DNA from 2 places in the Pseudomonas sp. LS_2 genome. Region 1 is predicted to be linked to the other one. Evidence: riboswitches for the same ligand, from Rfam matches in the RefSeq annotation. Region 1 holds a riboswitch; the other holds the start of a gene.
What was found. A riboswitch is a leader RNA that binds a small molecule or an ion and turns the genes downstream of it on or off. The one in region 1 is predicted to bind cobalamin.

Region 1 (6,768 bases):
TGCCGATCGGCAAGTCCTGGGGGGCGATCAGGGTACGCGCGCCCATATCCACCCATACCATGAACAGCGCGCCCAGCAGCGCACACACCGGCAGCAGGCGGCGGTGCTCGGCGCCTGCCAGGCGCCTGGCCACATGCGGCAGCATCAGGCCGACGAAACCGATGGCGCCGGACAACGACACCAGCACCCCGGTCAGCAGGGCCGAGCCCACGAATACGTGGGCACGCACCCGACGGGTATCGAACCCCAGGCTGACGGCGGTCTGCTCGCCGCTCATCAGTGCATTCAAGGCACGCGCCAGGCTCATCAGCAAGACGAACCCCGCCAATACGCAGAGCGCCGGCAGCCACAGCAACGACCATTGCGCCAGGCCCAGCCCTCCGAGCATCCAGAACATCACCGAACTGGTAGCGTGAGGGTCGCCGGTGTACAGCAGCAGGTTGGCCGCCGCCATCACCACGAACGACACCGCCACCCCGGCCAGTAGCAGACGGTCGCTTTCCAGGCGCCCGCCACGGCTGGCCACGCCCAGCACCAGCAGCATGCTGCCCAAAGCACCCACGAAGGCCGCCACCGGCAAGCTGAAGACCCCGGCGAACTGGCCCAGGAACAGCACCACCATGACCGCGCCGAACACCGCGCCCGCGCTGACACCCAGCAGGTGCGGGTCAGCCAGCGGGTTGCGGGTCACCGCCTGCAACGCCCCACCGACCAGGGCCAAGCCGGCACCCACCAAGGCCCCCAGCAGCACCCGTGGCGCGCGGATCTGCCAGACGATCTGTGCCTGGCCACGGCTGGCATCGCCGCCGTTGCCCACACCGAGCTGTTGCAGCACGATGCTCGCCACTTCGCCCAGGGGCACCTGGGCAGCGCCGAAGCCTAGCGACAACAGGCACGACAGCAGCAGCGCGGCGGACAGCACGACGATCAGCCCACGGTAGGCCACGGGGTTGCGGATGGGCATCAACGTGGCGCCTGTTCGATCAATTGCGGATGCAGGGCCGACGCCAGGGTTTCGATGGCGCTGGCGTTTTCCACCGACGGCGTCACTTGCAGATACGACAGCACCACGAAGCGCTGTTTGCGAATGGCCTCGACACCACCCAGGGCCGGGTGCTGCAGCAGGAAGTCGCGTTTCTGCTGCCAGCTGGTGGGGCCGTAGTCGACGATCACGATCACCTCTGGGTCGCGCTCCACCACGCTTTCCCAGCTGACCTGGGTCCAGCTGGCAGCCACGTCGGCCATCACGTTGTCGCCACCGGCGGTGGCGATCAGCGCCTGCGGCATGCCCAGGCGCCCGGAAGTGGTGGGGCGGTCTTCGCCGCTGTCATAGAGGAATACCCGTGGATGTTCGGTGGCCTTGGCCAGTGCCGCGCTTACCTGTGCGACTCGTCGGCGCAATTGGCCGACCAGCGCCTGGGCGCGCTCGGGTACGTCGAAGATACGCCCGAGGTTGTCCAGGTCGCGGTAGAGGTCTTCGAGACTTGCCGAGCGTTGCGGCATGATCCACGAACAAGACTCGCTCAGCTCGTACACCGGGATATCGAACCGCGCCAGGGTCTGCGGGGTGACCGGCCCGCCGATGCGCATGCCGTAGTTCCAGCCAGCGAACAGCAGGTCGGCGTTCACCTCCAGCAGGTTCTCAACCGAGGCATAGCGTGGGGCGATTTCCGGCAGGCCTTCCAACGCTTTGCGCAGCGCCGGGTCGAGGGTCTTCCAGCCGCTGATGCCGCTATAGCCGACCATGTGCTCGCGCAGGCCCAGGGCCAGAAGCATGCCGGTAAGGTTGATGTCGTGGCTGACCGCGCGGGTGGGCGCCTCGGTGAACGTGACGTCGCGCTCGCAACTGCGCACGGTCAACGGGTAGTGGCTGGCGTGGGCGGCGAGGGGCAGGGTGGCCAGCAGGGCCAGGCAGGGGAGCAGGGCTTTCATGCGCAGGTGATCCAGGTGATGCGTGGATGGGCGGCCAACGGGTGACGGTCGACCAGCGCCTGCACGCCGAAAACCTCGGCCAGGCAATGTTCGGTCAGCACCTGGTGCGGTGTACCGCAGGCGACGATGCGCCCGGCGTCGATGACGTACAGGCGGTCGCAGAAGGCAGCGGCCAGGTTCAGGTCGTGGAAGCTGGCCAGCAGGCTCAAGCCGGTGCCGCGCAGTTGTTGCAGCAGGGCGAGCTGAAAGCGTGGGTCGAGGTGGTTGGTCGGCTCGTCGAGAATCAGCAATTGTGGTTGCTGGACCAACGCGCGGGCCAGCAGCACGCGTTGCTTCTCACCGCCGGACAGGCGGATGAACGCCTGGTCGGCCATGGCCTCCAGCTGAAGGCGCGCCAGGGTGGTCTCGACCAGGGCAGGCTCGCGGTCGCCCTCCAGCCACCCCAGGTGCGGCGTACGCCCCATGGCGACGATATCGCGCACGCTCAGGCCGAAGTCCTCGGGAAACTCTTGCAGCATCACCGCAATGCGTCGGGCAACCCAGCGTGGGGGATGCTGCCAGATATCTTCGCCGGCCAGCGTCACCTGGCCTCGATGGGGTCGGTTGAAGCGGTAGGCGCAGCGCAGCAGGCTGGTCTTGCCGCTGCCGTTGGGGCCGATCAGGCCGACGAATTCACCTGCGCCGACTTCGAGGTCGATGCCTTCGAGCAGCGTCGTCTGGCCCGGGCCGGGTGCCCAGTGCAGGCCTTCGATGCGCAAAGTGGGGGAGGACATGGCGATGCGACCGTTGCTGGGTGAGTTCGACCCGAACGGAGGACGCGCTGGAAGGCTCGCCGGCACAAACATGCCGCGGATACCGGCCTGCGCCCGCCCACCGCGGGAGTTGCCAACTGCTGGACCAGGCCGGTCTCCGGGCTTGCGAGGGGCGTGAGGCATTCGCCTTCCCATGCCGGCTGGCACAGTGGCGTCTCGAATGCATCGCTCGCTTACCGTTGCGGGGGCAGCGCCGGACTGATCGCGCAGGGCGAGTCACCGGCTTCCCGTTTAATCCCTCGCGCGGCGGCGGGGGACACCTGGAACAAGGGGCGCATCTGAGCATTATTGGGGGAGGGAGTCAACCGCGTCAGGTCGCGGGCAGCAGCTGGGTCAGGCCCGTTCCGCCATCGCCGCCAGCGCCACGGACATCGCTGCGGTACGGGTCTCGACCCCCAGCTTGACGAACACATGCTCCAGGTGTTTGTTCACCGTGCGGGGGCTCAGTTGCAGGATGTCGGCGATGTCCTTGTTGGTCTTGCCGCAAGACACCCAGCGCAGCACCTCCACCTCGCGCTCGGTAAGCTGGAAACGCCGCGACAGCGTGCCGTAGGCCGGGGCATGGTCCAGGCCGATGGGTTGCGAGGCCTGGCGCGCGGCCTGCAGGATGCGCGCGGTACGCAGGTGCGAGGCCACCCGGGCAAGCACCTCGGCGCACTGGATCGGCTTGGTGACATAGTCGATGGCACCGGCCTCGAAACCCTGCACCACATGCTCGCTGTCGGTCAGCGCGGTCATGAACAGCACCGGGATATCGGCCGTGTCGGGCTGCTGCTTGATGCGCCGGCAGGTTTCGAAGCCGTCGAGCCCGGGCATCATGGCGTCCAGCAGGATCAGGTCGGGGCGCCTGCGCTGCAGGCGGGTCAGGGCGCTGCTGCCGTCGAGCGCCACCAGGACCATGTAGCCGGCCGCGTCCAGGGCATCGGAGAGCAGCGCGAGGTTGTCCGGGGTATCGTCGACGATCAGGACCACGCCGTGATCAGCGGGTGAGGTCAGGGTGCTCATTGAGGGCCTCCTTCAGTTGCAGGCTGAGTTCATCCAGGCGGAAACCCTTGGCCAGGGCGCGCAGCCTGGCGATGAACGCGGCGCTGTCGCTACCGTTGCGTTCGAGCATGTCGAGCTTTTGCTGGATCCCGCGCATGTAGCCCAGCCCACACAACTCGTAGAGTTCCTCGAGGTCCTTGCGCGGTGGCAGCATCCACGGCGATTCGCTGGCATGGCTGGGCGACGGCCGGCGTTGCCAGTGCAGGTGCAGGTGGCGGGCGAGCAGATCGAGCAGTTGCTGCAGGTGCACGGGCTTGGCCAAGTAGTCGTGCTCCATGGATGGCAGTTCACTGTCCTTGTCGTCAGTGAAGGCGTTGGCGTTGGCCGACAGGACGATGACCGGCGCCTGGGACAACGCGTTGCGGCGGATCAGGCGCAGGGTCTGCCAGCCGTCCATGTCCGGCATCGACAGGTCCATCAGGATCAGGTCCGGGTGGTGCAGGGACACTTGCCGGATGGCTTCCTGGCCATTGGCTGCCTCTATCAGGTCGAAGCCCAGAGGGCCGAGCAGGCCGACGATGACCTTGCGGTGCTCGATATGATCGTCCACCACCAGAATGCGCTGGCGCTCGCCTGCATAGCCGACCACGTCGTGATCGACCGCGATGACCGCCTTGGGCACCCGCACCTCCGAGAGAAACAGGCGCACCTGGAAGCGCGTGCCTTCGCCGGGCTGGCTGGTGACCGACAACGCCCCGCCCATCAATGAGGTGAGCATGCGGGTAATCGTCAGGCCCAGGCCCATGCCTTTGTCCTGGCGCTCCAGGCCTCCGCGCTCGAAGGGTTGGAAGATGCGCTCGATCTGCTCCGCAGCGATGCCGATGCCGCTGTCGATCACCTCGAAAATCGCCGTTTCGCGCCGGTAGCTGACCCGCAGGCAGACCTCGCCGCTGTCGGTGAAGTTGACCGCGTTGCCCAGCAAGTTGATGAGGATCTGGCGCACCCGCTTCTCGTCGCCGCGTACCACTGTCGGCATGCGCCCGACCAGGTCCAGGCGAAAGCCCAGGCCTTTTTCCCGGGCGGTGCCGGCGAACATCTGCTCCAGGTCGCTCAAGAACTGCTGCAAGAGGATTTCCGACGGCTCCAGGCGCAGCTTGCCCGCCTCGATCTTGGCCACGTCCAGCAGCCCGTCGATCAGCGACAGCAGGTGCGAGCTGCTGCGCAGGATGGTCGCCAGCGAGTCCTGGTGCTGGACGGGGGTCGCCGGGTCGCGCTGGAGGATCTGGGTGAAGCCAAGAATGCTGTTCAGCGGTGTGCGCAGCTCATGGGAGAGCCCGGTCACATAGCGGCTCTTGGCGGCATTGGCCGCTTCCGAAGCCTCCTTCGCTTCCTGCAAGGCCTGGTCGGTTTTGTCGTGGGCCTGGATTTCCTGGATCAGCAACTGGGTCTGGCGCTCCGACTCCTCCAGCGCCACCCGGCGGCTTTCCCGAGTCAGCACCACCCACCAGGCCAGCACCCCGGCAAATACGCAAAAGGTCAGGAAGGCCTTGAGAAAGGCCAGAAGCAGCGTGCGATAGGCCTCGGGCGACTGGTCGACCAAGGCGTGGGCGACCTGGCTGTAGACCAGCGCCAGGGCGCCGGACAAACCTAGCACCAGGATCGCCAGCAAGCCCAGGTACTGCGCCAGGCGCGTGTGCAGGTAGCGGCGGGGCAACAGGCGGCCGAGCAGGTCCTCGAACTGCATCGACAGGCGCGCCCTTTGCTTGCAGCGGTCGGCGCAGCGCGCGTCCAGCGAACAGCACAGCGAGCAGATCGGCGAGCCCGTACGCTGGGCACCAGGCCATGTCCGCAGCCTCGAAGGCGTTGTTGCACAGGCCGCATTGCAGGTTGGCCTGGTCGCCATGGGGATAGAGCAGGGCTTCTGGGCTGGTGCGGGCAATGTAGTAGCGGCCCCGGGTCAGCCAGGCGAGCAGCGGCGTCACCACCAGTGCGATCAGCAGCGAGATCAACGGCGGCGCCGCCTGGGCCGTTGCGCCGAACAGGCCGAAATGCGCGGCGAACGCCGCCAGCGAGGCGATGGACATGGCGCCGACGCCCACCGGGTTGATGTCGTACAGGTGCGCACGCTTGAACTCGATGTGCCTGGGCGAAAGGCCCAGCGGCTTGTTGATTACAAGGTCAGCCACCAGCGCGCCAATCCATGCGATGGCGATGTTGGCGTACAGCCCCAGCACCTGCTCGATGGCCTCGAGCACGCCCAGCTCCATCAGTACCAGCGCGATGATGACGTTGAACACCAGCCAGATCACCCGCCCTGGATGGCTGTGGGTGACCCTGGCGAAGAAGTTCGACCAGGCCAGCGAGCCTGCATAGGCGTTGGTCAGGTTGATCTTTATCTGGGAAATGATCACGAACAGGGTCATCGCCGCCAGCGCCCATTCTGGCGAGGCGAACACATAGTGGAAGGCCACCAGGTACATCTGGGTGGGCTCGATGGCCCGGTCGATGGGCACTTCGTGCTGCAAGGCGAGGAAGGCCAGGAAGGCCCCGGCCATGATCTTCAGGGCGCCGGGAATGATCCAGCCGGGGCCGGCCATCAGCAGCGCGGCCCACCAGCGTCTGCGATTGGCCGCGGTTTTCTCGGGGAGAAAGCGCAGGTAGTCGACCTGCTCACCGATCTGGGTCACCAATGACAGGGCCACACTGAAGGCTGCACCAAACAGCAGCAGGTTGACGGTGCCGCCTTCGCCCTCGCGGCCGGCGAAACCGGTCAGGTCGCCGAGCACATCCGGGTTCTTGCTGATCACGAACACATAGGGCACCAGCAACAGTACCAGCCACAAGGGTTGCGACCACATCTGCAGGCGGTTGATCAGGGTGATGCCGTAGGCCACCAAGGGAATCACCACCACCGAACAGATGACATAGGCCAGTGCCAGCGGAATGCCGAAGTAGAGCTCCAGGGCCAGGGCCATGATCGCCGCTTCAAGGGCGAAGAACAGAAACGTGAAGCTGGCATAGATCAGGGAGGTGATGGTCG
Region 2 (6,768 bases), on a different contig from region 1:
GAGCTGATCACCGGGCAGGGGTGCAAGCCTAGGGCGGTTCCGGTAACGTGCACCGCTCGCTTTTGCCGACAGGAACCGGTGATGTCCTCTGTCTTTACCCTTATGCAATCGCCTGTTGGCGTGCTCACGCTGGTGGCGCGTGGCGATTGCCTGGCGGCGGTGCTCTGGGAGCAGGAGCGGAAGAACCGCGTGCGCCTGGGCGAGCTGCAGCGCGATGACCGCCACCCGGTACTGCTGGAAACCGTACGGCAGTTGGGCGAGTACTTCGCAGGGCAGCGTCGACGCTTCGAGCTGCCCCTGGACTTTGTCGGCACCGAATTCCAGCGCCAGGTATGGGCAGCCTTGCTGACCATTCCCTTCGGCGAGACCCGCAGCTACAGCGAGATCGCCCATCAGCTCGGCAACCCAAAGGCGGTGCGGGCAGTGGGGGCGGCCAACGGGCGCAACCCTATCTCGATCATCGCCCCCTGCCACCGGGTGATTGGCGCCTCGGGCGGGCTCACTGGTTTTGCCGGTGGCTTGTCGGCCAAGCAGTACCTGTTGGCGCTTGAAGGGCGTGAAAGCCTGACGCTTGGCTTCTAGCCAAGCCACCAGGCCAGTGCGCACAACAGCACTGTCAGCACGCTGCCGACGAACAGGCTGTAGTGCACGCGGGCTTGCTGCGCATGGGCCTGTACTTCACGAAAATACCGGGCCTTGGGCGGGGCGCCAGGGTGGTGCCGCAAGCCTTCGGCGAGATCGACCAGCCGACCCCGGATCAACAGGCCGACGAAATAGTAGGTCGAGGCATAGCTGGCCAGTGCCAGCAGCAGGTACTTCACAGGTGTCCATCCTTGGCCGATACGAGCGGCGAGGATATTACCTGGCGATAGGTGCCTTGTGCCATGCTGTTGCGGGTCAGGCTCATGAGTACGGCACTGGCGAGGACGCAGCGCACAGTGCGTTTCCGGGAACAGGCACCACGCGCCCGTCCTGCGCCGGGCGCTGGGCAGGCAGCAGAGGACAACGTGATGGCTCGGTTTGAGCAGGTAGCCGCCAACGACAGAGGGCGCGACCTGGCGGTGGGCGATATCCATGGCCACTTCCAGCGCTTGCAGCAGCGCCTGGACGAGGTGGGCTTCGACCCGGCCGTCGACCGGCTGTTCAGTGTCGGTGACCTGGTCGACCGTGGGCCTGGCAGCGAGCAGGCGCTGGCGTGGTTGGCCAAGCCCTGGTTCCATGCCGTGCAGGGTAACCATGAAGCGTTGGCGGTAAACCTGGTGCGCGGCGGCCGCCTCGATCTGCAGATGTACCGCGCAGCAGGCGGCGGCTGGTTCATCGACCTGCCCAGGGCTGAACAGGAACGATTCGTCGAGGCCTTTGTGCAGATGCCGCTGGCCTTGGAGGTGCAGACAGTGGCAGGGCGGGTAGGGCTGCTGCATGCCGACAGCCCGTTCGACGATTGGTCGGTGTTGCGTTCGAATCTTTTGGCAGGCGACGACCCCCAGGTGCGGGAGGTGTGCCAGTGGTCGCGACGGCGCCTGCGTGAGGATGACGACCGCCAGGTGGCGGGCCTGCGTGCATTGCTGGTGGGGCATACACCCCTGCTCAAGGCCAAGGTGCTCGGCAATGTCTGGCACCTGGATACCGGCGGCTGGGGCAGTGGCTATTTCACCCTGCTGGAGTTGGCTGAGTTGCGACTACTGTAGGGCAACTCAGTCGCGGTAGAACACCTGCACCAGGTGATAACCGAACTTGCTCTTGACCGGCCCGTGTATCTCGCGCAGTGCCTTCTTGAAAATCACCTGGTCGATGGCGCCCACCATCTGCCCTGGGCGCACTTCGCCCAGGTCGCCGCCACGTTTGCCGGAAGGGCAGGTGGAGAACTTCCTGGCCAGCACATCGAAAGCCTCGCCCTTGGCCAGGCGCTGTTTCAGCTGCTCGGCCTCGGCAGCGGTCTTGACCAGGATGTGGCGGGCTTGGGCTTTCATGAAGGTGTACCTGCATCGTGCGCAAAAAAGGCAAGCATTATGCCTAATGCCGGTCAGTCAATGCATCCTTGGCGGGCGGCTTTGGCCTGCCTCCCTAGAAGCTATAGTCCAACGTCGCGACATAGGACCGCGGCGCCCCCAGCAACCACTGCTCGGCGCTGTGTGCGGCCACCACATGGTCGCGGTTGAACAGGTTGTTCAACTGCAAGCCCAGGCGTACATCAGGCAGCGCCTGCCAACCCAGGTTGGCATCGACCACGGTGTAGCCGGGCACGCCCTGGCTGTTGGCGGTGTTGGCGTAGCGCTCGTCGACGTAGCGCAGGCCCAGGCCTGCCTCGATGGCCTGGCCGAAGCCTTTGCTCAGCCACAGGTTGGCGGTGCGCCGTGGCACGTTGGCCGGGCGGTTGCCGGCGCGGTCGGCCACCCCTGCCGAGGTGTTTTCCTCGAAGTCGTCGTACTTGGCGCGCACCAGGGCAGCGTTCGCCGACAGCTGCCACTGGTTGCCCATGGCCAGTTCCAGCGTGGCTTCCAGGCCTTCGGAGGTCTGCTGGCCAGCCTGTTGCTGAGTGTTGGAGACTGGGTCGTAGACAAGCAGCTTCTTCTTGACGATGTGGTACGCCGCCAGGGTCCATTCCCCGCGTCCCTCCCAGAAGCGCTGCTTGAGGCCCAGCTCGGTCTGCCTGGATTCGGTCAGGTCGTAGTTGATCTGCGCCGGGCTCAGGCTGATGAGGTTGTTCACCCCGTCCTCGCTGGTGGAGTACTGGCCGTACAACGACAGGTCGTCGGTAACCGCGAACACCAGTCCTGCGCGCCAGTTGCCGCCTTGCAGGCTGCGGTCGATGCGGCTGCCGTTGACCAGGTTGTCACGGTCGATATGGTTCTGGTCGCGGCGAACGCCGGTGACCAGCGACAGGCGCTCGGTCAGCTGCGTGCGGTTCTCCGCGAACAGCGCGAAGGTGTGGGTGGTGGAGAGGGTCTGCGGACGCAGCAGCGACTGGCTCTGGAACCCGCCTGGGGCGGGGCTCCACGGGTCGATGTAGTCGCCGCCGACATCGACGTAGGGCGAGTTGCTGTCGACGTTGAAGCGGATCTTGTTGTACTCGGCACCCACCACGCTCCTGCTGGCCAGGCCGAACAGCGCGTGATCGAAGGTAAAGCTCTGGCGGTCGCCGATCTGTTCCTGGTTGTGCTTGATCTCCAGAAAGCTTTCCCGCGCCAGTTGCTCGCGGCTCGGGTCCCAGTTGTAGTCCTCGGCGTTGCGCCAGTGGCGGCGGCTCTTGATGTAGTACAGCTGGTTGCTGGCGCTGAGGCTGTCGCTCAGGGTCCAGTCGGTGGTCAGGCGGGTCCATTCGTCGTGGTAGCGCTGCACGTCGTTGTGGATGTTGTAGTTCTTCTTGCGCAGGCTGTCGCGGTAGTGGCCGTTGATCAGCGGCGTGCCGAAGGAGTTGGCCGGCTCCAGGTCACCGCGCTCGTGGGCGAGGGTAAAGCTCAGGTCGTCGGTGGCGTCGAAGCGCAGCGCGGCGCTGATTGCCAGGCTGCGTGAGTCGGTGCGGTCGACCCAGCCGTTGGCCTCCTGCTGGTTGACGGTCACGCGATAGCTCAGGCGCTCGCTCAGGCTGCCGCCGCTGTCCAGGCCCAGTTGCTGGCGGTCCCAGGAGCCATAGCCCAGGCGCACGTGGTTGCGGATCTCGCCGCTGAACGGCTTTTTCGGAATCACGTTGATGACCGCGCCGGTGGCGCCCTCGCCGTAGAGCACCGAGGCCGGGCCGCGGATCACGTCGATGCGCTCGACCATCCACGGGTCGACCGGAAAGGTCTGGGTGCCGGCGCCGGTGTACAGGCGCGAACCGTCGAACAGGGTCATCACCGAGCTATGGCCGGTGAAACCCCGGGCGGAGAGGGCGGTGTTGCCGTTGCCGGGGGTACCGATGGAGGTGATCCCCGGCGAGCGGGTCACCGCGTCCTGCACGGTAGCGTTGTTGCGCTGGCGGATTTGCTCGGCAGTGATGCTGCTGGTGCTGGCTGGGGTTTCCAGGGCGCTGAGGTTCAGCCGCGAGCCGGCAAGGGTCGGGCTGGCCAGGTCGACCTTCTGTTCGTCGAGGGTATCGGTGATGGCGGTCGAGGGCAGGGCCAGGATGCCCTTGCCGGCATCTTCGGCCAGGGCCGGTAACGAGACGGCGAGGCACGACGCCAGGGCATGGAGCTTGTAGGTACGGGACATGTCGTTCCACTGTTGCAGGACGGAATGGATCCCGGTGGAAACAACGCAAAGACGAGCAACCACGCGCGCAGGCGCGCACGCGAACACCGGCCTGAGCCCGCCCACCGCGGGTTTGCCAACAAAGGCTTCAGGCCGGTCTCCGGGCTTGCGAGGGTCGTGAAACCTTCACCTTCCCATGCGTGTGCACAGTGGTCTGTCGAAGGGTTCGCTCGCTTACCGTTGCGGGGGCAGCGCCGGACTGGTCATGAAGGACGCACCGGCTTCCCGTTTCACCCTGCGCACGGCGGCGCAGGACACCTGAAACTGGCGCGCATATGACCATCGAACAGGTGGGTAGTCAACCGTTCAGGCAGGCAGGAAAAGGCGGGAGGGTCGCGTAGAGGCTTATCTATCGCCCGCGCCGACGCGACACCCGCGCCTCGATGTTCTTGCGCCCGATCAACAGTGCCGGTTTCTCCACCACCGGTTCATCGGCCAGCCACTTGTACATCACCAGGCAGTCCACCAGCCCCAGCCGGGCATGGCGGTAGGCCTTGGGCAGGCGCCCGACCGTTTCGAAGCCGAGCTTGCTCCACAGCGCCACCGCCGCTTCGTTGCTGGCCACCACCGAGTTGAACTGCAAGGCCAGGAAGCCTTCCTGGCGCGCCAGTTTTTGCGAGTGCTCGCACATCAGCCGCGCCACGCCACGCCCGCGTGCGGCCTCGCTGACCATGTAGCCGCAATTGCCGACATGGGCACCGGGGCCGGCAGCGTTGGCCTTGAGGTAGTAGCTGCCGAGCAGTTCGCCGTCTTGCTCGGCCACCAGTGTGTGCAGGGGCAGCTCCAGCCATAGCTGGCGCGCTTGCTGGATATCCAGGTCGGGGGCATAGGCGTAGGTTTCGCGGGCCTGGACGATGGCCTGGAAGGTAGGCCAGAAGCGCTCGAAGTCCTCTGAGGCCATGGGGCGGATGTGGATCATGTGGGTTCCTGCACGGGTCGGGCCGTCCAGTCTGGGTGTTGCGCCGCCGCCGTGCAAGGCTGGCGGCGCCTGGGCATTCACGCGTCGGGCTTGCCCACGGCATCCAGCACCCGAGCCGAATACACCAGCGCTGCACCGGCGTTCACCGCAATCGCCACCCCCAGCGCCTCGGCGATTTCCTCGCGGCTGGCACCGTGCTTGACGGCTTGCTTGGAGTGCACGGCGATGCAACCGTCGCAACGGGTGGTAACAGCCACGGCCAGGGAAATCAGCTCGCGGGTCTTGGCGTCGAGGTGGTTGGTCTTGGCGCCGGCGCCGCTGGCGGTTGCGTAGCCAGCAACGGTATCGGGAGAGAGGTGCTTGAGGTCGCCGATACCGGCCATCAACTGCTTACGGTAGGCGTCCCAGTCCATCATGCTCATTGTCTTCACCTGGTCAGGTTGGTAACAGGAACGCCCAGGCTACACGAATCTGAGGCTCCTGCAGCACAACGGACAGGCTTGGATTGCGATCACATATCGGTGAGCAGCAGGCTCGAAGAGCTCAGGTCGATGCGCCCGTCGCGCAGGGTGTATTTCTTGCTCCCGATCTCGAACGACAGGTTGAAGAGGATTTGCACCCTCAACTGCTCAGGCTCCCAGATAATCCGTTGAAGCTGCTCTATTTCAGCATTGTGAAACCAGTCATTCAGTAGAACCTGTGCCTCGGTCACTGCACCTTCACCGTTGAGGTGAAAGCGCACGCCCTGTGCCTTTATCTCGGGCGATACCTGCAGGAATTCATAACCGTGCAGCCAATATTCGTTATCACGTTTTTCGAGCAGTGCGTTGCTGACGTTCAGCGTCTCATGGTGGTCATGCAGTGCCGGTTGGAAGGTGCCCGTTACAAGCCCTTGGGAAAGGGCAATCTGCATTTTTTCAGTGTCGAAGGTAGCGCTCATGGCTTAGCTCCTTTGGCGAGAGATCGGCAAGCGTAGGCCGCTTACCGCGATAGCCCTCGTAAGCTAGGCCGTGGTGCAAAACGCCACAACTGACAAAAATGACAGGTGCGGCGCACCTCGGCATGGCACGCCCCTGAAACGCAATCGACCAGCGAAGAGGCTGGCCGATTGCGTTTCAGGGGGAAAACTCAGATGTAGATGAACACCAGCACCAGCGCAGCCACCACGGCCCACTTCTCCAGGTAGTAGCGGGTGCGGTTGCGCTTCTTCATCGCCTTGCCGCGCTCGCGGATCTTGTAGATGCGGGTGAACAGGCGGTTGATGCCGCCGGTCTTGTCATTGGCATCGTTCGGCGCTGCGGCGGCGGCCATCACGTTGCGGCTGAACCAGCGGTTGAAGGCAGTGGCCCAGCGGTACTTCAGCGGCCGCTCGATGTCGCAGAACAGGATGATGCGGTTGTGATCGGTGGTATTGGCGGCGTAGTGGATATAGGTTTCGTCGAATACCACGGCCTCGCCATCGCGCCAGGAGTACTTCTCGCCGTCCACATCGATGTAGCAGCCGTCGTCGTTGGGCGTGTCCAGGCCCAAGTGGTAGCGGTAGGAGCCGGCATAGGGGTCGCGATGACGCACCAGCTTGGCGCCCGGCGGCAGGGTGGCGAACATGGCCGCCTTGACGG

Region 2: linked by a shared signal. The riboswitch ahead of RAC97_RS15500 (TonB-dependent receptor) and the one ahead of RAC97_RS04240 (ABC transporter ATP-binding protein) in region 1 are both predicted to bind cobalamin.

The regions. Positions count from the first base shown of each region.
Region 1 is NZ_JAVAYC010000003.1:214,670-221,437, reverse strand. It holds gene RAC97_RS04250 (FecCD family ABC transporter permease) at 1-964, opposite strand, end outside; gene RAC97_RS04245 (ABC transporter substrate-binding protein) at 964-1,932, opposite strand; gene RAC97_RS04240 (ABC transporter ATP-binding protein) at 1,929-2,705, opposite strand; cobalamin riboswitch at 2,815-3,023, opposite strand; gene RAC97_RS04235 (response regulator) at 3,078-3,749, opposite strand; partial or broken gene RAC97_RS04230 (ATP-binding protein) at 3,724-6,768, opposite strand, start outside.
Region 2 is NZ_JAVAYC010000015.1:96,446-103,213, forward strand. It holds gene RAC97_RS15475 (ABC transporter substrate-binding protein) at 1-7, shown strand, start outside; gene RAC97_RS15480 (methylated-DNA--[protein]-cysteine S-methyltransferase) at 82-582, shown strand; gene RAC97_RS15485 (hypothetical protein) at 579-821, opposite strand; gene RAC97_RS15490 (metallophosphoesterase) at 1,011-1,688, shown strand; gene RAC97_RS15495 (peptidylprolyl isomerase) at 1,695-1,970, opposite strand; gene RAC97_RS15500 (TonB-dependent receptor) at 2,065-4,191, opposite strand; cobalamin riboswitch at 4,304-4,507, opposite strand; gene RAC97_RS15505 (GNAT family N-acetyltransferase) at 4,580-5,149, opposite strand; gene RAC97_RS15510 (carboxymuconolactone decarboxylase family protein) at 5,227-5,571, opposite strand; gene RAC97_RS15515 (hypothetical protein) at 5,661-6,089, opposite strand; gene lpxO (lipid A hydroxylase LpxO) at 6,278-6,768, opposite strand, start outside.